3 regions of the Acidilutibacter cellobiosedens genome follow, and region 3 is predicted to be linked to each of the others. Evidence: riboswitches for the same ligand, from Rfam matches in the RefSeq annotation. Region 3 holds a riboswitch; each other region holds the start of a gene.
The links. Region 3 has a riboswitch for thiamine pyrophosphate ahead of thiC (phosphomethylpyrimidine synthase ThiC). Riboswitches for the same ligand answer to the same signal wherever they lie in the genome.
Positions count from the first base shown of each region.

Region 1: it holds a riboswitch for thiamine pyrophosphate, as region 3 does, so the genes downstream of both, thiD (bifunctional hydroxymethylpyrimidine kinase/phosphomethylpyrimidine kinase) here and thiC (phosphomethylpyrimidine synthase ThiC) in region 3, are expected to answer to the same signal.
Region 2: it holds a riboswitch for thiamine pyrophosphate, as region 3 does, so the genes downstream of both, thiT (energy-coupled thiamine transporter ThiT) here and thiC (phosphomethylpyrimidine synthase ThiC) in region 3, are expected to answer to the same signal.

Region 1 covers NZ_CP035282.1:1,139,648-1,147,355, forward strand. The annotation lists gene EQM13_RS05405 (uracil-xanthine permease family protein) at 1-278, shown strand, start outside; gene EQM13_RS05410 (L-lactate dehydrogenase) at 492-1,463, shown strand; gene EQM13_RS05415 (GNAT family N-acetyltransferase) at 1,636-2,157, shown strand; gene EQM13_RS05420 (DUF523 domain-containing protein) at 2,201-2,638, shown strand; gene EQM13_RS05425 (Na/Pi cotransporter family protein) at 2,736-4,388, opposite strand; TPP riboswitch at 4,704-4,802, shown strand; gene thiD (bifunctional hydroxymethylpyrimidine kinase/phosphomethylpyrimidine kinase) at 4,869-5,687, shown strand; gene abc-f (ribosomal protection-like ABC-F family protein) at 5,982-7,708, shown strand, end outside.
Region 2 covers NZ_CP035282.1:1,706,774-1,714,481, reverse strand. The annotation lists gene rpmB (50S ribosomal protein L28) at 23-214, shown strand; gene EQM13_RS08195 (hypothetical protein) at 279-470, opposite strand; gene EQM13_RS08190 (thiamine diphosphokinase) at 561-1,196, opposite strand; gene thiT (energy-coupled thiamine transporter ThiT) at 1,212-1,760, opposite strand; TPP riboswitch at 1,822-1,924, opposite strand; gene rpe (ribulose-phosphate 3-epimerase) at 1,975-2,622, opposite strand; gene rsgA (ribosome small subunit-dependent GTPase A) at 2,624-3,508, opposite strand; gene pknB (Stk1 family PASTA domain-containing Ser/Thr kinase) at 3,545-5,476, opposite strand; gene EQM13_RS08165 (Stp1/IreP family PP2C-type Ser/Thr phosphatase) at 5,473-6,225, opposite strand; gene rlmN (23S rRNA (adenine(2503)-C(2))-methyltransferase RlmN) at 6,238-7,284, opposite strand; gene rsmB (16S rRNA (cytosine(967)-C(5))-methyltransferase RsmB) at 7,340-7,708, opposite strand, start outside.
Region 3 covers NZ_CP035282.1:888,760-896,467, reverse strand. The annotation lists gene EQM13_RS04265 (hypothetical protein) at 1-338, opposite strand, end outside; gene EQM13_RS04260 (thiamine phosphate synthase) at 665-1,378, opposite strand; gene EQM13_RS04255 (thiamine-binding protein) at 1,368-1,679, opposite strand; gene thiM (hydroxyethylthiazole kinase) at 1,683-2,519, opposite strand; gene thiC (phosphomethylpyrimidine synthase ThiC) at 2,569-3,870, opposite strand; TPP riboswitch at 3,951-4,066, opposite strand; TPP riboswitch at 4,121-4,235, opposite strand; tRNA gene EQM13_RS04240 (tRNA-Leu) at 4,247-4,330, opposite strand; tRNA gene EQM13_RS04235 (tRNA-Lys) at 4,341-4,413, opposite strand; tRNA gene EQM13_RS04230 (tRNA-His) at 4,436-4,512, opposite strand; tRNA gene EQM13_RS04225 (tRNA-Arg) at 4,526-4,602, opposite strand; tRNA gene EQM13_RS04220 (tRNA-Gly) at 4,615-4,688, opposite strand; gene EQM13_RS04215 (metallophosphoesterase) at 4,800-5,273, opposite strand; gene rdgB (RdgB/HAM1 family non-canonical purine NTP pyrophosphatase) at 5,310-5,918, opposite strand; gene rph (ribonuclease PH) at 5,920-6,681, opposite strand; gene EQM13_RS04200 (GerMN domain-containing protein) at 6,824-7,708, opposite strand, start outside.

The DNA.
Region 1 (7,708 bases), 250 kb from region 3:
CTGTAATTAATGGTGCATGTATATTTCTCTTTGGAGTTATCGGCGCTCAGGGAATTGCCATTATGATAAATAAAAAGGTTGATTTATTTAATACTAAAAACCTTTCGGTTATTGCAATAATATTAGTTATAGGTCTTGGAGGACATTATGGTTTCCCTGACAATATGATTCCTTTCTTTGGGATTAAGTTACCCGCTATTGCAACAGCAGCAATTGCAGGAATTATACTTAATCTTATTCTTTCTATAGGAGAGAAAAAAACTACTGATGAAAATTAGAAAATATATATTTATTTTCCGATAATCAAAAGGCAATCAGCAAACATTCAATAAGTTTGTTGGTTGTTTTATTTTTTTAAATTTATTATATTTGGATAACGATTTCCATGTATGGGACAAGTTGATATATATAAAACTAAGTAGTATGATAGTTAAAATAGTTAAAAATGTTGTTTCTATTTTATACTATACAATATTGATGGAGGAATATATATGGGTTCAATAAGAAGCAAACTTGTAGTGGTAGGCGTTGGACATGTGGGTTCTCAGGTACTTAACTGTGCTGCATCTTTAAAATTATTTTCTGAAATTGTTGCTATTGACAAAATTGAAAGCAAAGCTAAAGGGGAAGCTCTTGATATCAGTCACTTTACATCTTCGGATTATATTAATAATGTAAACATCCGCTCAGGAGGATATGAAGAATGTAAAGATGCGGATATTATCATTATATCGGCAGGTCCCAGCATAATGCCTAATAAGGATATTAAGAAATTAGACAGACTGGCTCTTGCGTCTCAAAATGTACCGGTAATGAAGGAGATTATTAGCTCCATAACAAAATATACTAAAGATGCAGTAATTATAATTATTACTAATCCCTTGGATGTTATGGTATATTATGCACAGAACTTTTTCGGATATTCTAAGAATAAAATATTTGGAACGGGAACAAGCCTTGATTCAGCTCGATTCAAAAGAATTATTGCGGATAAATATAATGTAGATCCCAAAAGCGTACAAGGGTATATGATGGGGGAACACGGGAATTCTGCATTCCCGGCATGGAGTCTTTTGAGAATCGCAGGCATCTCTTATGATGATCTTGATAAATATTTTAATCCGAAAGAACATCTCGACTGTGATAATGTAGCTTCAGAAGTAGTGGAAGTTGCTTATAGCGTACTTAATATGAAAGGATATACTAATTCAGGAATTGCAATGGCTGCCTGCAGACTTGCAGAGGCAGTTTTGCTTAATGAGCGTACTATTTTGCCTGTTTCCTCAACTCTTGAGGGCGAGTATGGATTAAGAGATGTGGCACTGAGTATTCCCACTATTATAGGGAAGAACGGTATAGAAAAAAGGATTCAAGTGCCTCTTTCCGACGATGAGATTAATAAGCTCAAGGAAAGTGCAGAAAGTGTATTGAAAACAATTAAATCCGTTGGACTTGAAAAATAATTTTTAAGAATAGCTTTTCAAAGCTGTTTTTCATTAATTTACACTTGACTTTAAATGAATTTCAAAGAAAGGCTTCATTAGTTTATAATGCTTCAATAGAAGCCTTTTTTATTTATATGGAAATGATGTTGAAGTTAAATTATAATAGAACGTAGATAGGGGGTGCAAAGAGTTGAAAAGGATTTTGGAAACAGAAAGAACTTATCTACGTGAATTGGCTTGGGAAGATTATGATGATCTATGTGAGATTCTGCAGGATGAGAAAACCATGTATGCATATGAACATGCTTTTAGTGACGAGGAAGTGAGAAATTGGCTTAATAATCAATTCCGAAGATATAAAAATTTTGGGTTTGGATTATGGGCTGTGGTTGATAGAAATACCAATTGCTTTATAGGGCAGATAGGACTTACCATGCAGAATGTAGAGAACAAACAGGAGCTTGAAATAGGATATTTACTTAAAAGAAAATTTTGGCATAAAGGTTATGCTACAGAAGGAGCAATTGCCTGCAAAGAATATGCTTTTAATGTATTAAATAAAAAGAGGGTTGTAAGTATTATACGTGATAATAATTATGCTTCTCAGCATGTTGCCGAAAGAGTAGGAATGAAAATTGAAAAGCAGTTTACAAAGCATTATTACAATATGGACATGATTCATTATTTATATGTTATAAACAAGACAAAATAGATTATATTCCCTGATATGTATTAATAAAGAAAGAGGCGATAAAATGTATTTGGTAAGTTTATGTTTGGCAGGTTTTAATTGCAGGTATGACGGAAAAAGCAAAGGAAATGAAGGTATAATTGAATTGATCAATCAGGGCAAGGCTATTGCCCTATGTCCCGAGCAATTATCGGGATTATGTACTCCGAGGCTTCCATGTGAGATTATTATAGATGAAAGAGGAAACAGAAAAGTAATCAGGAGAGATGGGAAGGATCTTACCAAAGAATTTACTGAAGGTGGAAATAGAGTTTTATCCATAGCAAAAGCTATGGGTATAAAAAAGGCAATATTAAAATCAAAAAGCCCTTCCTGCGGTTGTGGACTTATATATAATGGAACATTTTCAGGGAGAGTAGTTCCGGGGAACGGAATAACGTCTGAACTTCTAATCAAAAACGGTATTGAAGTTTATACGGAAGAAGATATACATAAATTATAAACCCCACTTACCTTAATATACTTTCCGTAAAATGGGTTTCAAGAAAGGCTTCCATTAAAACACAATATATTAATGGAAGCCTTTCTTATAAATTTCTCTAATTATTTCTTGGTATTCCTTGCAGTTCATCTTTAGAAGCTAAACATATTTTATATATATGATCGGCAATTCTTTCAAAATGAGTTATAATGTTTAAAAATATAATTCCTGATTCTACAGAACAAGTTCCATTTTCTAACCTTTTCACATGAGCATTGGAAAATTCTTTACATAGGTCATCGGCTTTGTCCTCAAGCTTTAAAGTTTCTATTAAAAGGGGAATGTCTTTTTCTTTTAAAACTTTTATAGTATTATCATACATTTTGATGACTACATTTTGAAGCTCATGAAGTTCATCTATTGCTTCGTTTGAAAACACAAGTTTTTTTTCAACTTTGATTTCTATAAGTTTTACAATGTCTTCAGCATGGTCTCCTATTCTTTCTATGTTGTTAATACTGGTTATCATTGCCGGTACCATTATGGAACCCGAATCTGAAAGAGCTCTTTTAGATAATTCAACTATATAAGTAGTAATATCTTTTTGCATTTGATTTACTGTTTCTTCATATTCATGAACTTTATTTATCTTATCAAGTTCATTGTCGTAAAAGGCTTCCATTACATCCTTCAGCATCTGTTCAGATATTTCTGCGCCTCTTGTTATTTCTGATATGATAGCTTTAAAAGCAGCAACAGGAGTATCTAAAAGGAGTTTGTCCAAGTATATGGAAGGGCTTTCATAGTTAGGTCCTTTATCTTTAATTATAGTCTCTAAGAATCTTACATAGTATTTAGTTATAGGCAAAAATATAAGGGCACTTAAGACATTAAATATTGTATGAGAATTTGCTATTTGAGCTCCTATATCTGCGTTAGGTTGTATGTAATTTGTAACAATTTGTATTGCATGAACAAATTGAGGCAAAATTAAAGCAGCAATCAAGACACCGGAAATATTATAGATAGTATGTGCCCAGGCTGTTCTTCTGGCATTTATGTTTCCTGTCAAGCTCGCAAGCTGAGCGGTAATACAAGTGCCTATATTATCTCCCAGCATAATACAGACAGCAGACTTTAAATTTATTAGATTTGCTTTTCCCAATATCATTACTAAACCTACAGTGGCACTACTACTGTGAACCATAGCAGTAGCAAAAGCACCCAGTAATATTCCTATAACGGGAACGGATGCGTAGGTCTCAAAGAAGTACCTTAAAGTTTTACTGTGTTCCATATACGGTACTCCGCTGTTTAATATTTTTAGCCCTAAGAACATCATTCCAAAACCCATAATTGCATTACCGATATTTTTGGCGGTTTTATTTTTACTGAAAAAATTTATTCCGAAACCAATTCCGAGTATTGGAAGAGCTATATCCGTTAGCTTAAAATCAAAACTCAAGGCCATAAGTTGAGCCGTTATAGTAGTGCCGATATTAGCTCCGTATATTATTCCTATGGCTTGAGAAAAATTCATAAGACCCGCATTGACAAAACCTACAGTTAGTACAGTCACTGCGGTACTGCTTTGAACAAGGGCTGTCAGAAAAGTACCGACTAAAAACGCACTCCATATTCTTCCTGTCAGAACGGAAAGCATTTTTTTCATCATTTCACCGGAAGCCTTTTCAAGCCCGTCTCCCATTTTGTCGACTCCATACATTAATAAGGCAGTGCCTCCAATTAAACCATAAATTAACTCTGTCATAAATTTCCCCCAAACTATAAATTATTTTTATAACCCATAAAAAAATTCTATTTTGTCTTATTACAGACTTGACCCTAAATGGATTTCAAAAAAAGTTTTTGTTAATATATTAATGCTTTAATGGATACCTTTTCATTATATTACATAATAACTATACAGCAAATAAAAAAACTTATCAACACGAAAATATGGAAGATGCCTATTATGATTTTCATTCAGGAAAGTGTTAATATATTAATTATATGCATTATTATAGATAAATTTATCATGAAGCAATTGATTCTGAAAGTAAAAAGTGTTATTATAATTAACAAAAGATATTTGCGGGGGGACTCCTTTGAGTTGAGAAGGTAAAACCTGACCCTTTGAACCTGTTAGTTAAGACTGGCGTAGGGAAGCAAAATTTGTATGATTGTATTTAATAAATGGTGCTTGCCAAGATCGGCAGGTGCCATTTTTAATTTATAGGAGGAGATAAATTTGGAAAAAGTTCTTACAATTGCCGGCTCTGATTGTAGCGGCGGTGCGGGAATTCAAGCTGATCTTAAAACCTTTGCGGCCCATGGCGTTTACGGCATGAGCGTAATCGTATCGGTAGTTGCGGAGAATACATCCCGTGTTATTGATATACAGGATGTTGCTCCTGAGATGATTGAAAAACAGATTGATGCCGTTTTTGAGGATATCGGGGTAGATGCCGTAAAAGTGGGTATGCTTTCTCAGCCTTGTTGTATGAAAGCTGTAGCACGTAAACTTAAGGAGTATAAACCCCAAAATGTAGTGATCGATCCCGTTATGTATGCTAAAAATGGGTGTCCTCTCATGAATCCCAGTGCCATTGATATACTGATTCATGAAATACTTCCCCTGGCAGATGTTCTTACACCAAATATTCCGGAAGCAGAAAGAATTTCCGGAATACAGATAAATTCTGCTGAAGATATGGAACAAGGGGCAAAATATATATATGATTTGGGAGTGAAAAATGTGCTGGTCAAGGGAGGTCATGCTGTTGGAGATGCCTTGGATATTCTATATGATGGCAAACAGTTTTATTATTTCAGAGCACAACGTATCAATACAAAAAATACCCATGGTACAGGCTGTACATATTCTTCTGCCATTGCTTCCAACTTATCTTTGGGATTTGATTTGCAGGAAGCTGTAAGGAGAGCAAAGGAATATGTCACAACTGCCATTCGTCATTCACTTGCTATTGGTAAAGGCTGCGGTCCTACCCACCATTTTTATGATTTATATCAAAATGGATTGACCAAAACTATCATCAAAAATAATTGACAGTACTATATTTCTTACATATAATTAAAGAAGGTATTTAAATTATTAAGGGGAGCTTTACTAAATGAGCACAATATTAAGATGGATTGTATTTGAATCGAATATTAACGCAAATTTTTCTCTTTACGGGATAGGTGCGTCCAAAAATAGATTCAAGCTGCAAAAACCATATTAGTATTGAGGGATAAACATATTTAAACATGTCCAGTGGAACCCAAGGCTAATTTTGGCTTTGGGTTTTTTTATATATATTTTATGGTCGGGTGGGAAAAGGACGTTTGCAGCGTAATAAATATGGAAAGGAAGATAATAATGATTGAATGCAGTATAAATAATTTAATTAAATATTATGGTGCAAATAAAATATTTGAAAATATATCCTTTGAATTGAAGACAAACGAGAGAATAGGGCTTATCGGAAAAAACGGATGCGGGAAAACCACATTGATGAAGATTCTCATAGGAGCTGAAGATTATCAGGGAGGGAGTATAAATTTCAGTAAGGATACAAAGGTTGGATATTTAGATCAAATATTTGAATTCAAGCCGGATACGACTGTTATGGAAATATTTGAACTGGCTTTTCAGAAACTTTGGGAAATCAAGAAGGAAATGAAATCTGTTGAGCAGAAAATAAAAAAATTGAAGGGAGGAAATTTAGATAAAGTATTAAAAAGATACGGGTATCTTATGGAACAATATGAGATAAACGGGGGATACGAAGTTGAAACCCGTATAAACAAAATATATAATGGGCTAAATATTGCGGATTCATATAGGAAAATGAGATTTGAAGAATTAAGCGGAGGAGAAAAGACGAGGGTTATGCTGGGAAAACTTCTTTTGGAAGAACCGGACATTCTTCTTATGGATGAACCTACCAATCATTTGGATATTTCTTCTGTTGAGTGGTTGGAAGAGTTTCTAAAAAATTATAAAGGAGTTGTATTAGTCATTTCCCATGACAGATGTTTTCTCGATAATGTAGTGAACAGAATTATAGAGTTGCATTCTGACAAAGCGGAATTATATGATGGGAATTACAGTGATTATACAGCAGAGAGAGAAAGACGATTTTTATTGGAGTATAAGGCATACCAAAATCAACAGAAAAAAATCGATACAATGGAAAAGCAGGTTCAAAGATTTAGAATATGGGGAAAAATGAGAGATAGTGAAGTTATGTATAAACGTGCTAAAGAAATTGAAAAACGTTTAGGCAAAATAGAAGTATTGGACCGTCCCGTGTTGGAAAGCAGAAAGATCAGATTACCTCACCAAAAGGCGCAACGTTCTGGGAAAATTGTTCTTAAAGCGGAGATGATTGAGAAATCCTTTGGAGAAAAAATGTTGTTCTCTGATTTGTCCTTTACGCTATTTTATCAGGATAGATTATGTATAATGGGAAATAACGGAAGCGGAAAAACCACTTTACTGAAAATTATTTTGGGAAAGATACCGGCAGATAAAGGTTGCGTTTCCTTGGGAGCCAGTATAAAAATAGGTTATCTTCCTCAGAATGTAATTTTTAGAGATGAAGAAAAAACATTACTTGAATATTTTATAGAGGAGCACAAAGTTACTGTAAGTGAGGCAAGATCAGAACTGGCTAAAGTTTTATATTTTCAGGAGGATGTAAATAAGAAAATTAGAACCTTATCAGGAGGAGAAAAAAGGCGGCTGAAATTATGTTCTTTATTATATGAAGAGGTAAATTTTATGATTTTAGATGAGCCTACCAATCATTTAGACATGGATTCGAGAGAAGTATTGGAAGAAACTTTAACGGACTATGACGGAACTCTATTATTTGTTTCCCATGACAGATATTTTATAAGAAAGATTGCCGATAAAATCATGGTATTGGACAATGGAAATGGAAAATTATACCCAATGAATTATGATGAATATTTGGAAGAGAAAAAGAAGGATCTGGAAGTTGAATTTCCGAAGGAAAATATAAAAGAAGTTCGGAAAACACCCGAGAAGAAAGTTAAAATGCCGGATAAGAACCAGAAATT
Region 2 (7,708 bases), 820 kb from region 3:
TAGATTTGAGGAGGTGTTTCTTGTGTCAAAACGTTGTGAAATATGCGGAAAAGAAAAAACATTCGGGAAGAAGGTTAGCTTTTCAAATAGAAAAAGCAGCAGAACCTGGTCTCCTAACATAAAAAAAGTTAAAGCCATTGTTGATGGATCCCCAAAAAGGATTTACGTTTGTACAAGATGTTTAAGATCCGGAAATGTAACAAGAGCATTATAATTTAACACAAGGGGACGGTTCTTCCGTGCTGTTTAAACAGCACGGAAGAACCGTCCCCTTGTGTCTATCCGCATTTATATAGTAGAAGACCTGTTATGAATATAACAAAAGCAAATATAAGAAGCCAAAAATTAATCGGTATTACCTTAATAATTAATATTCCTCCCAATATCATCAAAATCAGTCCTATTATTCTGAAGGGACCGCGTCTACATCTATGCGGAGGTCTAATATGCCAAGGTTTCCCCCCTCTCATAAAACCACCACCTCTTGCCACAAACTTTACTACATATTATTCAGATATATATATTATAGTTACAAAATTGTATTTTCCATATAAAGAAGATCAGTCCTTGGATATAACAATTATACATTCTCCCGACTCGATTTTAATTTCTCCTCTGTCTTTGACTATTCTGTTGCTTATTCCATAGGATGAAGAAAATTCGAACTTTTTTCTATCTGTTTCATATTGGAAACCTTTTAATGTAACTATGCTTCCCCTTTCCCACATGGGGATTATTGAAACATAGGTATTTTCCTCTTTTTCAATAACAATATCTCCATATCCGATAAATATCTTGTTGTTTTCATCAACAATAGTTCCTTTAATATTCATTTTATATAATTTATAGAGAAGATGAATATTGGCAAGACTGTGATCTAATCTTGAGCCCGTTGCTCCCATAAAAATTATCTCTTCGGCACCTTTTTCAATAAGAATGTTGATGGCTAATTCTGTATCCGTATAATCCTTTTTTATGGGAAACTTTTTAATTGTCACCTTATCCCTTTCCATCTTTCTAAACGTATCCTTATCTATAGAATCAAAGTCTCCTATCAAGAAGTCTGGCTTGATAGATGTATCGGCTATATAGTCAGCTCCGCCGTCGGCACAAATTATATAATCCGAATCTCTTGCCACATCTCTTAATAATTTGTCATTCTTAATTTCTCCGTTTGATATAATAAGCCCCTTCATAAAATCCCCTCAATCTTATTTTCTAAGTTTACTCAAAGGTTTCAGCAGTATAGACATTACTACGGACGATATAATAAACTCTGGAAGAAGATAACTCATCTGGTATCCTGCAGAGTATATCCAAGGATTTTGCCCTCCTGCATATTCGGCAAAGAATATTACTCCGGAAAGAAGATGGCATATAAATCTTCCTCCTACAGATAATAATATACCTATTATAAGTATAATGTAATCCTTTGTCGTATATTTTTCTCTCTTAAAATTAAAAATTCCTACAAAACCCAAACAAGCAAAAGCCAAAGGATAATCCAAGAAAAACTGAGCAATATGATAGACTTGAGGATTAAGTATACACTGAAGCACACCATATATTCCTCCAACTATTATTCCCGGTCCTACTCCCCACCTTATTGCAAATATCATGATAGGTATCATACTTCCGGCAGTTATGGAGCCTCCCTGAGGAGCTTCATACACCTTTACATAACTTAAAAGAGTAGCCAATGCAATCATTATTCCGCCTTCAGCAATCATTTTAGTACTCCATTTCTTTGAATCCGACATATTATAAATCCCTCCTAATAAAAAATTAAACCCATTACCTGAAAAGGCAATGGGTTTTTAATCATAAACAATTACACTTCCCTCCGCTGGTATTATCCATTTCAGGTTCAAGGGTCGGAAGATTAACTTCCCTCTCAGTCATTGCGACTCCCCTAGTGTTAAAACTATATTTTATTTTGCACCCTTATTATAACATGAATCATATAAAATTTCACTATATATTTTTAAATTTCTTTGTCTCCTCTGTTGGGTCCTCTGCCGCAAATATTCCGGAACCTACTACCAATATTTCTGCTCCCAGATTGGCTATTTCTCTTGCATTATCTAACTTTATTCCTCCGTCTACCTGTATTTCGATGTTTAATTTTCTCTTATCAATAATATCCTTAAGATCTGAAATTTTCCTCTTCATTGACGAAATAAAGGACTGGCCCCCGAATCCCGGATTCACGGTCATTATTAATACCATGTCGATATATTCCATGATATATTCAATATTATTTAAAGGCGTTGAGGGATTTAACGCTACTCCTGCCCTTATTCCCCTATTCTTAATGCTCTGAATTGTCCTGTGAAGATGGCGGGTAGATTCTTCATGAACGGTAATAATGTCTGCCCCTGCATCTACAAAATCATCTATATACCTTTCGGGATTTTCTATCATAAGGTGAGCATCAAAAGGTAATTTTGTTACATTTCTTATTCTTTTAATCACAGGAGGTCCGAAAGTAATATTCGGAACAAAATTTCCATCCATAATGTCCAGATGAATAAAATCCGCTCCTCCCTCTTCCACTTTCTTCAATTCATCTTTTAAATTGCTGAAATCAGCAGATAATATTGATGGTGCGATCTTTATCATTTTAATATCTCCTTTTGTTACTTTTTATCTCTTGAAGAAATCTCAAATAATTTTCATATCTTTCCCTGCTTATGACTCCATCTTCAACTTTCCTCCTTACCTCACAGTCAACCTCTTTATAGTGAAGGCAGTCGGAAAACTTACAATTGCCGCTATTCTCCGCTATCTCATTAAAGTACTGCTGAACCTCTGATTCATTTTTAATAAATTCAATGTTCAAAGTACTGAAACCCGGAGTATCTACTACATAGCCTCCGCCTTTAAGTTCCAGTAATTCCACATGTCTTGTAGTATGTTTTCCTCTTTTAGTCTTATGACTAATTTCTCCCGTCTGCAAACTCAAATCCGGCTGTATTTTATTCAGCAGTGAAGATTTTCCTACTCCGGAAGGCCCAGAAAATACTGTTATGTTGTCCTTTAAAATCTCTCTTAATCTATCCATTCCTTCATCAAAAAATTTGCTGAGTCCCAATACTTCATATCCGGCGGAATTGTAAATTTTCTTTATCAAATTAATTTCTTCCTTGTTAACGCATAAATCATTTTTAGTTATACATATTATCTCTTTTATTTTTTCATATTTGGCTAATATCAAAAATCTGTCCAAAAGCCACAAGTTAATATCAGGATTTTTGATACTCATAACTATTACAGTTTGGGTAATATTAGCTACTGGAGGCCTTTCAAATTTCGTTTTTCTTTCTCTGATTTCTAGCATATACCCTGTATGAGCCGAGGGATTTTCATCGATTAACACATTATCTCCTACAAGGGGCGTAATATTCTTTTTCCTAAAAATCCCTCTTGCTTTGCATTCATACATTCCTATTTTTGTGTTTACATAATAAATGCCGCCTATCCCCTTTACTATTGTACCCTCCAGCATTATAGCCCTCCCTTATGAAAAATTAAAAACAAATTATCAATCAACCAAAGTTTTGGTTGCCTGCAAAGTATTATCAAAGTATACTTCAAACTTAGTATTTTTAGTTCCCTTTATAGGTATAACAATGGTTCCGTCGGAAGGATAGTGAATCCTATCATAGTAAACAGTACTTGCTCCTCCGTCTATTTTAAGAACTTTAACTTCGGTTTGACTCTTATCTTGAGGTATTGTTATATTCAAATCACTGGAAATTTCTTTATTATCATCAGGATTGTCTTTATCATCATTATCTCCGTTATTGTCTCCTGATCCTCCGCCTTTTCCGCTGCTTACATATAAATCAACTGCGGTACCTTCTTCAATTTCATTTCCCTGCTCGTAGCTTTGCCATATAACCTTGCCTTCTTCTACTTCATCACTGGGCTGAGGTACAACTTCTCCCTTAGTTAAGCCCTTTTCCTTTATAATCTGTAATGCCTCTTCAAGGGTCTTTCCTACAAGTTTCGGCATAATCACGTTTTTAACTTTCGGCCCCTTGCTTACGACAAAATGTACCTTTGTACCTTCCGGTACCTCCGAATATGCTTCCGGGTCCTGACTTATAATTATATTTTCCGGTATTTCTTCGTCAAATTCATACTCTGCTCCGCCATCTTTAAGACCGTTCTCAGACAACAGGGAATCTACATTGCTTATATCCTCATCCTTAAAATTAGGTACTTTTACGAGTTTACTTCCCTTGCTAACCACAACCTCTATAGGATATCCTTTCTTGACAGTATCTCCAGGATTCTCACTTTGAGAAATGACATCTCCTTCCTCAAATTCCGAATTGAATATCCTGCTCTTAACCGAAAATTTCAGCCCTTCTGCCTCAATCATTTCCTTAGCCTTATCTTCCTGAAGTCCCCTTACATCCGGGACTTTCACGGTCGTAGAGAGAAACTTATCTTTAAATTGCCAAAATCCGAAAGCCATGGCACTAACAAGAAGAAATGCAGCAAGTATTGCAAAAAATACAACCCTATTGTTTCCGTTTCTCTTTTTTTTCTTCTTCTTCATGTTTTTAGGACTCTCCTCCTTCACAACAGGTATAATTCTGGTAGGTGAGTCTAATGAAACATCATCTTCTCCAACCATGTCATCATCCCAGTTATTTTTAATTCTTTTCAAATCAACCAGAAGTTCATTTGCACTTTTATATCTTTCCACTTGGTCTTTTCTGACACATTTCATTATAATCTTTTCAAGATTTTTGTTAATGGTGGGGTCTATATGAGAAGGTGGTACTATTTCCTCCTGAACATGTTTTAATGCAACGGAAATCGGGCTTTCCCCTTCAAAAGGAACCCTTCCCGTAATCATTTCATACATCACTATTCCCAGGGAATAGATATCGGACTTTTCATCCGTATATCCGCCTTTTGCCTGTTCCGGAGAAAAGTAATGAACTGAGCCTAAAACATTATTAGTATTTGTAACGGTAGAAGATGTCGCAGCCCGTGCTATTCCAAAATCCGTTACCTTAACCCTTCCGTCCTCTGTAATCATTATATTATGAGGCTTTATATCTCTGTGAACAATATGATTGGCATGAGCATGGGCTAAAGCTTCTGCTATCTGAATCGAATAGTCAACCGTCTCCTCGAAGGAAAGTTTTCCTTTTTCTCTGATGACTTCCTTTAAAGTCTTGCCCTTTATATATTCCATGACGATATAATAAATATCCCCTTCTACACCTACATCATAAATACTTACTATATTGGGATGGGATAGTTTTGCCGCTGCCTGAGATTCTCTCCTGAATTTTCTAATAAATTCTTCATCTGAAGTGAATTCTTCTCTCAAAACCTTTATTGCTACATATCTGTCAAGCAATCTACATCTTGCTTTATATACAAGTGCCATACCACCGCCGCCGATTTTTTCAATAATTTCGTATCTTCCGCCTAACAACTTTCCAATCATTTCATCACCTCGTTTCTCTTAGCCCTAACGGCTATTGCCGTAATATTATCGTATCCACCTCTAATATTGGCTTCTCCTACTAATTTTTCACAGCACTTTTGTAAATTATCATCAGCAAGAAGAATTTCAATAATTTCCTTCTCAGTAATCATATTTGTAAGTCCATCGGTGCAAAGAAGTATTATGTCTTTATCAATCAATTCTTCTATAATTATGTCAATCTGAATATTTTCACTTGTACCCAATGCCCGCGTAATTATGTTCTTTTGAGGATGAGTCTGGGCCTCTTCCTTACTTATACTGCCGTTTTTAACCATTTCCGCTACTAAAGAATGATCTTCCGTCAGCTGTCTAATCTCTTTATTTCTTATAATGTACGCTCTACTATCTCCAATATGACCAATGTAGAGCCTCTCAGATGCAAAATATGCCAAAGTTATTGTAGTCCCCATGCCATTACATTCTTCACTGCTCAATGACTTATGAAATATTTCCTTATTTGCTTCTTCAATCGTCTTCTTTATTAGCCCAGGTATATTCGCATCCTTTTTTTTAAGCAGATCTTGGCTTTTCAAAAAAACGTCTTCAACTATCTCAACCGCCATAGCACTGGCAACTTCCCCTGCCTTATGGCCACCCATTCCATCAGCAACTACATACAATGGAATTTCATTATCCGTAGATAAATAGTAGGAATCCTGATTATTTTCCCTTATTCTACCTTTATGGGTATATACTCCTACTTCCATAAAATCACCTCGCTATAATAAGCCTTTTTCATTCATATAACTTCTTCTAAGCTGTCCACAGGCAGCATCTATATCAGCTCCCATTTGTCTTCTAACAGTTGCCGGTATACCATTTTTATTTAGTTCTTTCACAAATATCTTTACTGCATCCATTTCAGGCTTTTTATACTTAAATTCTTTAATAGGATTTAGCGGTATAATATTTACATGGCATAAAAGACCATTGAGTATTCTTTTTAATTCATCCAAACACTCTCTCCCATCATTGAGGCCTTCTATTAAAGTATATTCAAAAGTAACTCTTCTATTAGTCCTATTTACATAATATTTACATGCCTTAATAATTTCTTCTATATGGTATTTATTATTAATAGGCATTATCTTACTTCTCAATTCATTAAAAGGAAAATGGAGAGACACGGATAAAGTAACCGGTATCTCTTCATCAGCAAGCTGATAAATTTTATGTACAATGCCGCAGGTAGATATGGTTACATTTCTAAAACTAAAATTCTGCCCATTTTTATCATTCAATATCCTCAGCATCTTCATTACATTAAGGTAATTATCCAAAGGCTCACCACTGCCCATCAGCACAATATTGGACAATCTTATGCCCAGATTTCTTTGAATATTATAAATTTCACTTAACATTTCCCCTGGTGTGATATTCCTTATTATCCCTTCTTTAGTGGAGGCACAAAAACTACATCCCATTCTGCAGCCTACCTGAGTAGATATACAAGCAGAATATCCATATTTATATTTCATTGCTACACCTTCAATAATATTATTATCCTCTAAAAGAAACAAGTATTTTTTTGTGCCGTCTAATTTGGAATCAAATCTTTCCAATATTTTTAAATCACTGATATAATAATCTCTATTCAGCTTGTCCCTAAGCTCTTTTGAGAAGGAATTAATATTTAAAACATCACTATTCATATTTTTATGCATATAATTATACAATTGTAATCCTCTGTAGGGTTTTTCCCCTATTTTCAGAAATTCCTTTTTAAGCTCTTCCAGCGACATAGATTTTAAATCTGTTCTAATCAAAAAAATCCTCCTATCCCTATCTCAAGTTAATATTATACCATATATATGTATAATATTAATTAATTTTTTTCATCTTGGCAATAAAAAAACCGTCTGTACTGCTAATATTGGGAAATAATTGAATATAACCATTTTCGGTCCCCGATAAATTTTGATCTTCCTTAATCAATTCCTTAAAACCAATTAACTTAAAATCCTTATTGTCTTTCAAAAAATTTCTTATCATCTTTATATTTTCTTCTGAAATAATCGTACATGTACTGTAAATTAAAATTCCTCCCACTTTTAAATATTTTGAACAAGTATTCAATATACCTTCTTGAATAGAAGTTAAGTTATTGATATCTTTCTCTTCCCTATTCCACTTAATCTCCGGTCTTCTTCTTATAAGACCGAACCCTGTACACGGAGCATCTATCAAAAG
Region 3 (7,708 bases):
GGCGGCATGGCGGCAAGCCCTATGATAAGAAGCCAAGGAGATACTACCCCCTGATAGTAAAAAATCCATGAGATATAATACCCTGCCAAAAATATAATCGCCAATCCAATATAAATGCCACTGTTTTTCTCACCCTTTTTATTTAATATCAAAATCAATAGAGCAACTGTCATGATTCCAAAAACCTGCTCTATAATATTAAATATTGGATACAGTGAAGAATTCTTCACAAGCACATTGTTAGCCGGCGGTATGAGCATCCATATAATGTTGGGGAACAATTGCAATACATACAATATAAGGCCTGTTAGTGAAAATCCAAATACATAATTTTTCATCTCTTTCATCTCCTCATTATATAAATAATCGAAATATGTTTATCGAACAAAAACTGCATAATAATCCTGTTTTTCCTATATTAGCATATCATAAATCTATAAAAAAATAAATCTCCGCTCTTTGCCCATTCAAAATGACAGAAACACAAAGCAGCCTCCTCCGGTGATATGTATTTTGCAATTAGTTTTTTATCTATATATAGGAAGGACCATCATACGTCAACGAAACCGATCCTCAATAAAATCCCATATAAAATAAAAATTTGTAGACATAAAAAAACAAACCTACTTTTAATAACATAAAAATAGGTTTGTTTTTTTATATGTTATCTGCTCAATTTAAACCTTTCGGAATTCCAAGTCTCAACCAGCTTGGCAGCTTCTGACTTAGGGTTATCGGCTCCACACACCGCAGACACCACAAAGAAACCGTCGATTCCGGTTCCAGCAAGCTCAGGTATATCGGCAAGCTTGACACCTCCGCCCACTACAACCGGAATCGGGCTGAGTCTGGCAAGTTCCGCAATATCGTCAAAACTTCTGGTAATTACTTTCCCATCTAAATCAAGCCCACAGTCCGGTTTTGTTTTTGTTTCATGCAACGGTCCAGCACCAAAATAGTCGATTTGACTGACATCTGCAGTTTTAATATACTCAAATAATTCATGTGTTCTGGCTGATAGACCAACGATGGAATTGCCGCCTAAATATTCCCGGCAGACTTCCACCGGGATATCCGATTGTCCGACATGGATTCCATCCACTTTTATCCCCTGCTTTCTCGCTGCCAGTACAACGTCAAGGCGGTCGTCCACGAGCAGTGCAACTTTGTCCGATTTACCGGCTTGCGCAATTACATTAGAAGCCTGACGGGTTAATTCAATCAGTTCACGTGCCGAAGCAATCTTTGAACGAATTTGTACACAGGAGAACCCAACCTCTACTGCATCTTTAATAATTTCTGCAACGTCTCGACCTTTTGTGTTCTCCGGTCCCACTACCAGATATGCTGAAATGTCTAATTTTTCTCTAATGCTCATTTTTACCTCCCAAAATACCGTTTATTTTATCAACTTTTGTATTTATCATGTTTGTACAGCCTGGGCGTATATCGGCCTTCAGAACGACTTCTGTGCGGATACCTTTGCCTGCGAGTACAAATGTCGCATCTTTTATGACCTTCATCACTTCATCCCACTCACCTTCAATTTCCGTAAACATGGAAGTTGTGCGATTAGGTAAACCCGATTCACGAATCACTTTCACGACTTCGGCTACTTCCGGCGCGAGCTCATTACCTACACCGCATGGTGCAATGGCTACTGCAATCAGTACATTCATCGATTAAACCTCCTTAATTTCAAATGGGTTATTTGCAATATCAGCCGCAGTGGCTTTATATAATTCGTCGATGAACGCAATCTGAAAACTTCCTGGACCATCCGCTTTACTTTCAGCACGGCTCGCCGCCAAATTGTACGCCGCAGTGGCAGTAAGTGCTGCAATAAATGGTGAAGCAGATGTTGCATATACTGCGACGACGCCACCCAATGAACAACCTGACCCGGTAATTTTCTCCATAAAGTAAGATCCTCCATAGGAAAAGGCTGCAATGGAACCATCCGTTATCAAATCCGTTTTACCGGATACGGCCACAGCCCCGCCTGTCCACTTCGCCAGTGCAACAGCAGCAATCTCTGCGTCGGTTACCGAATCCGTAGAATCAACGCCGCGGACATTGGATTGAGCTGTACCGCCCTCTAATCCCCATAAACCGGCCAACGCAATAATTTCCGAAGCATTCCCTCTGATTACATTTGGTTTATACTCCTTAAACTGCCGTAACAGTTGAGTCCTAAGTAATCCGATTCCGATTGCGACCGGATCCAGAACCCATGGTTTTCCAGCATCATACAGGGCTTTGACTGTACATGGCAGAGTCTGCTCATAAATCGGCAAGAGAGTACCGACATTTATATAGGTGGCGCCGCCGGCTTCCGCCAAAAATTCTCCCTCATCAGGCAGGTAAACCATAGCGGCGGACCCTCCGACAGCGAGCTGAGCATTAGCCACAAAATTAATAGTTACTGAATTCGTGATGGATCCTGCCATAGGATTTGTCCGCTTTACGGTTTCAACTGCTTGAATCATTCGGTTTTTAATATCTTCCTTACTAATCATTTTTATATTCCTCCTTCCACTGGTATTCCCCAAATCAAGTCTAATGATATCATCTCAGCTTCGTATCCAGTCCGTCCAGTATTCGGTTCATGGTGCGTACTGCACACATTTTGCCGCACATGGAACAACTATGCCGGTCTTCCGGCGGAATGCTTTCGTAATATTCTTTCGCCTTCTCTCCGTCCAGAGAGAGTTTAAAAATATCCTCCCATTCCAGTTTCCGACGAGCTTCACTGATCTGGAAATCCGCCATCCGTGCATTCTTCACGCCCTTGGCAATATCCGCCGCATGTGCTGCAATTTTGGAAGCAATAATTCCCTCTTTAACATCACTGAGGTCTGGAAGGCGCAAATGTTCTGCTGGGGTCACGTAGCACAAAAAATCTGCACCGTTTGCCGCCGCGATGGCCCCGCCGATAGCCGACGTAATATGGTCATAGCCGGGCGCTATATCGGTGACAAGGGGCCCCAACACATAAAAAGGTGCGCCGTGGCAAATCCGTTTTTCAATCTTCATGTTGGCCGCAATTTCATCCATAGCCATGTGGCCCGGACCTTCAACCAAAACCTGCACATCCTGCTTCCAGGCACGTTCTGTCAAATTTCCTATTTCCGTGAGCTCGGCAATCTGAGAAGCATCCGTCGAATCCGCAATACTTCCAGGGCGGAGCGCGTCGCCAAGGCTAACGGTTACGTCGTGTTCCCGCAGGATATCGAGCAGTTCGTCATAATACTCATAAAAAGGGTTTTCATTCCCCGTCATCTTCATCCACGCAAAAATCAGAGAACCACCGCGTGAAACAATATTCATCTGCCGCCTTTCGCGCAGGAAAATTTCCATGACCCGACGGTTGATACCCGCATGAATGGTCATAAAATCCACCCCTTCCTCCGCATGGGAACGTATGACTCTCAGAAAATCCTGTGCTGTGATTTCCTTCAGATCTTTTTCGAGATACCCAATGGCATCGTAAATAGGGACGGTACCGATCATCGCCAGAGAAATTTCAATCAATTTTTTACGGAATTCCCGTGTCTTTCCATAATTACTCAAATCCATAATTGATTCCGCACCGAATTTCTCTGCCAGCCTTACCTTCTCCATTTCCGCATGATAATCTGCGCAATCACCTGATATACCGAGATTAACGTTGACTTTCGTCCGCAGACCTTCGCCGATCCCGTAAGGGTGTAGCGATTTATGGCGGATGTTCGCCGGAATCACAATCCGACCCGATGCTACAAGAGCTAAAAGTTCCTGCTCTGTAAAACCTTCATCTTTAGCAACTCGCGAAAGTTCCTTTGTGACAATACCTTTTCTGGCCGCTTCCATCTGTGTTTTATAATTCATTCTGAATAGACTCCTTTCTTTAGTCCGTCGTTGCGGTAGGAGTCATAAAAAAAGACGTTCACCGATTTCAGCAAACATCTTTCTTATCAAATTCCGCTTCCCTACGTCAGTATTAACTAACAGGTTCAAAGGGTCAGGTTTTAACCTTCTCAACTTAATACGGACTTCAGCCCGCTTAGTCCCCCCGCAACATATTCGGTTTTATATAATAAAAAAGTGCCTCCTTCTATAAGAAAAGCACCTTAATCATTTCATGTAACAATTTGCTTCCCTTCGCCAGTATTAACTGACAGGTTCAAAGGGTCAGGTTTTAACCTTCTCAACTCATGTGGACCGCAGCCCATATAGTTCCCCCGCAATATAATCTGCAATTGTTTGGTGCGGGAAAGAGGACTTGAACCCCCACGTCAATGACACTAGATCCTAAGTCTAGCGCGTCTGCCAATTCCGCCATTCCCGCATAAAAGTAGTGACCCATCGGAGACTCGAACTCCGGACACCCTGATTAAAAGTCAGGTGCTCTACCACCTGAGCTAATGAGTCATTTTTATTATTATAATTATCTTGGGGTGGGTAATGGGATTCGAACCCATGGCCTCCAGAGCCACAATCTGGCGCCCTAACCAGCTAGGCTATACCCACCACAACAAAAAAATGGTGCACCTAGGAGGATTCGAACCCCCGGCACACGGATTAGAAGTCCGTTGCTCTATCCACCTGAGCTATAGGTGCAAAATTAACATTTGGAGCGGGTGAAGGGAATCGAACCCTCGTAACTGGCTTGGGAAGCCAGTACTCTACCATTGAGCTACACCCGCAAGGACTCATAAATCCTTTCTCGCTGACACAATTCACTGTCACACTGTGACCCTTTCTGCTAACATTATATGATTATAACAGATAAAAATATCCTTGTCAATACGTCAAAATCAAATTTCTATAATATCTGCCTTTATTTTATCTCCGATTTCTACAATTGCAAAGGTCCTCTTATGCCTTCCTCTCGGCATTGAGGGACTTCCGGGATTTAGAAAAATCATGCCATCCTTCTTTTCAATAGATGGTATATGAGTATGACCATATAGTATCAAATCTGCATTTTCTTCTTTTCCTGCATAATATAAATTTAGAATACCCATTTTTACATTATATTTATGCCCATGGGTTAGAAATATTCTCTTATCTCCAATATTCAATATAGTCTCCTCATTTTTCTTCTCCGTATAAAAATCACAATTCCCTCTTATTTTTATAGTATTAATATTTAATCTCTTTTCAATTTCAATTCCATCTTCGATATAATCTCCTAAATGAATAATCATATCAGGTTTTTCTAAGTATTCGACCTTTTTAATAAATTCATTTATTCTTCCATGGGTATCACTCACTACAAATATTCTCACTGCTTATCACCTTCACATATGTTTCCTAATTTTCGTTTATATTTCATTCAAAAAAATTTTTAGCTCTTCTTTTAATTTTTTCAAAGCTCTACTCCTGTGGCTTATTTTATTTTTAATTTCTTCTCCTAATTCTGCAAAAGTCCTATCATATCCGTCTACTATAAACAGAGGATCATATCCAAATCCTTCTGTACCTCTTTCTTCAAATCCTATTTTCCCCCTGCATTCTCCTGTTACAGTTTTCGTTCTTTTTCCGTCTGTTATTGCTATAACTGTCTTAAATACTGCATTTCTTTCTTTTAGTGGTACCCCCTTAAGATTGTTAAGAAGTTTTTTATTATTTTTTCTGTATGTAGAGCCTTCTCCCGAATATCTTGCAGAATATAAGCCCGGTTCTCCATTTAATTTATCTACAAAAAGTCCCGTATCGTCAGCAATAACTATTCCTCCGGCTATTTGTTGAATTTCTGTTGCCTTTTTGATGGCATTTTCTTCCAAAGTAGTACCATTTTCCTCTATACTAAATTCTTTTAATCCTATTTCATCTTTAGATAAAATTTCAATGTTGAATCCATCAAGAATATCCTTTATTTCTTCTACCTTATGAATATTTCCTGTAGAAAGGATCAACTTTCTTCTCTCCATTTTATTCACCTTCTGATTGCGGAATTTGTCCTATTAATTTGCCTATATCTCCTAAAGATCTTTTTTGAATTCTTATGAGTTCTTCGTTCCCTTTTTTGGCTAAATTCAACATTTCATTTAATTCTCCATAAGTAAATGTTCCCTTTTCTCCTGTTCCTTGTATTTCTATAAACTCTCCCCTATCATTCATAGCAATATTCATATCAACTCTTGCTTTATAATCTTCTATATAGCACAAATCCAATATTGGTACTCCACCAAAAATTCCTACACTTATTGCTGATACATAATGAGTTATAGGGATATAAGGCAATTCCCCCTGAACATAAAGTTTATTCATAGCCTCTACTAAGGCTACATATGCTCCCGTAATTGATGCAGTTCTTGTACCCCCATCAGCCTGTATTACATCACAATCTATCCAAATAGTTCTTTCTCCAATCTTATCTAACTTAACCGAATTCCTCAAAGCTCTTCCGATAAACCTTTGAATTTCTTGAGATCTGCCTTCGATTTTCCCCCGAGAAGAATCTCTGACTTTCCTATTCATAGTTGAACCGGGCAACATAGAATATTCTGCTGTAATCCATCCTGTATTTGTCCCTTTTAAAAAAGTTGGTACCTTGTCATCTATCATAGCTGTACAAATTACCTTTGTTTCCCCGATCTCTATGAGTGCTGAGCCTTGGGGATGTTTCAAATAATTTCTTGTAATATTAACTTCTCTTAATTCATCATATTTTCTTCTATCTATCCTTTGCATAAAAACATCTCCCAACTATATTATTACATTCTAATAATAACAGAATTAATACTATTTTTCCATAACAATTGTAATGGTATAAGTATCTATTAAAAAAAAATATAAGCTGCTACAAGAACAGCTTATATAAACTCAAACATTATTAATATTCATTGGCAAAAGCAGGAATACTTTCATAATGCTCAATATCTATGCCCGCTTCCTCCAAGGTTTTACCGTCTATTAACAACTCCACTTTTTCAATGTCATCAAATTGCTTTAAGGTAAGTCCAATATTCTTTGTAATACCATCGATTACAAATTGTTCTTTCAATGCATCTAATTTATCTGCAAAAACATCTACATAAGCTGTTCCATCTCTTACCTCCACACCTTGAAGCGTTAATCCATCCGGAATATCTGTATACAACCCTAATGTTTCGGAAGGAGAGCCCTCAAATAATTGCTCAATGGCGGTATAAATATTAGGTGTAGGTGCTAAAGTAGGTACAGTAACAGGTATGTAGTATTCATATTCTTGATTGTAGTTTTCCTTATAATATACTACAACTTTGGACCTGGCATTTTCCTCACCTTCTACAAGGTTAATATCCTCTCTTTCCAAAGGTTCTCCTATTCCGATCCCATGTTTAAGAGAAGGCAGTATCTTCCCTCCAACTACTATTTGTACTTTTTTAATTGCAGGAAATTCTGTCAAAGTGTATACTATTCCTTTGACTAAATTTTCTTCACTTTTTTCAGTTTCGCAATTTAATAAGTTCTCCGTAAAATCCACCTTACATATTCCCGTTTCTTCATCAATAGACATTCCCGTTATCTCTGTCCCTACAGGAATAATAGGCATTAATCCTATAGGGCTTAATGTTTCTCTCAATGAAGGACTATCAATCATATTTCTCAGTGCTAATTTTGCTATGCCCTCTTCCCAAGGGATCTTTCTCATTAAGGGCACGAGAAGTCCTTCACTATTTTGAAAATACAAGACTGTTTTTCTTAACCCTTCATCTTCTTCTGTCAATAAATTTTC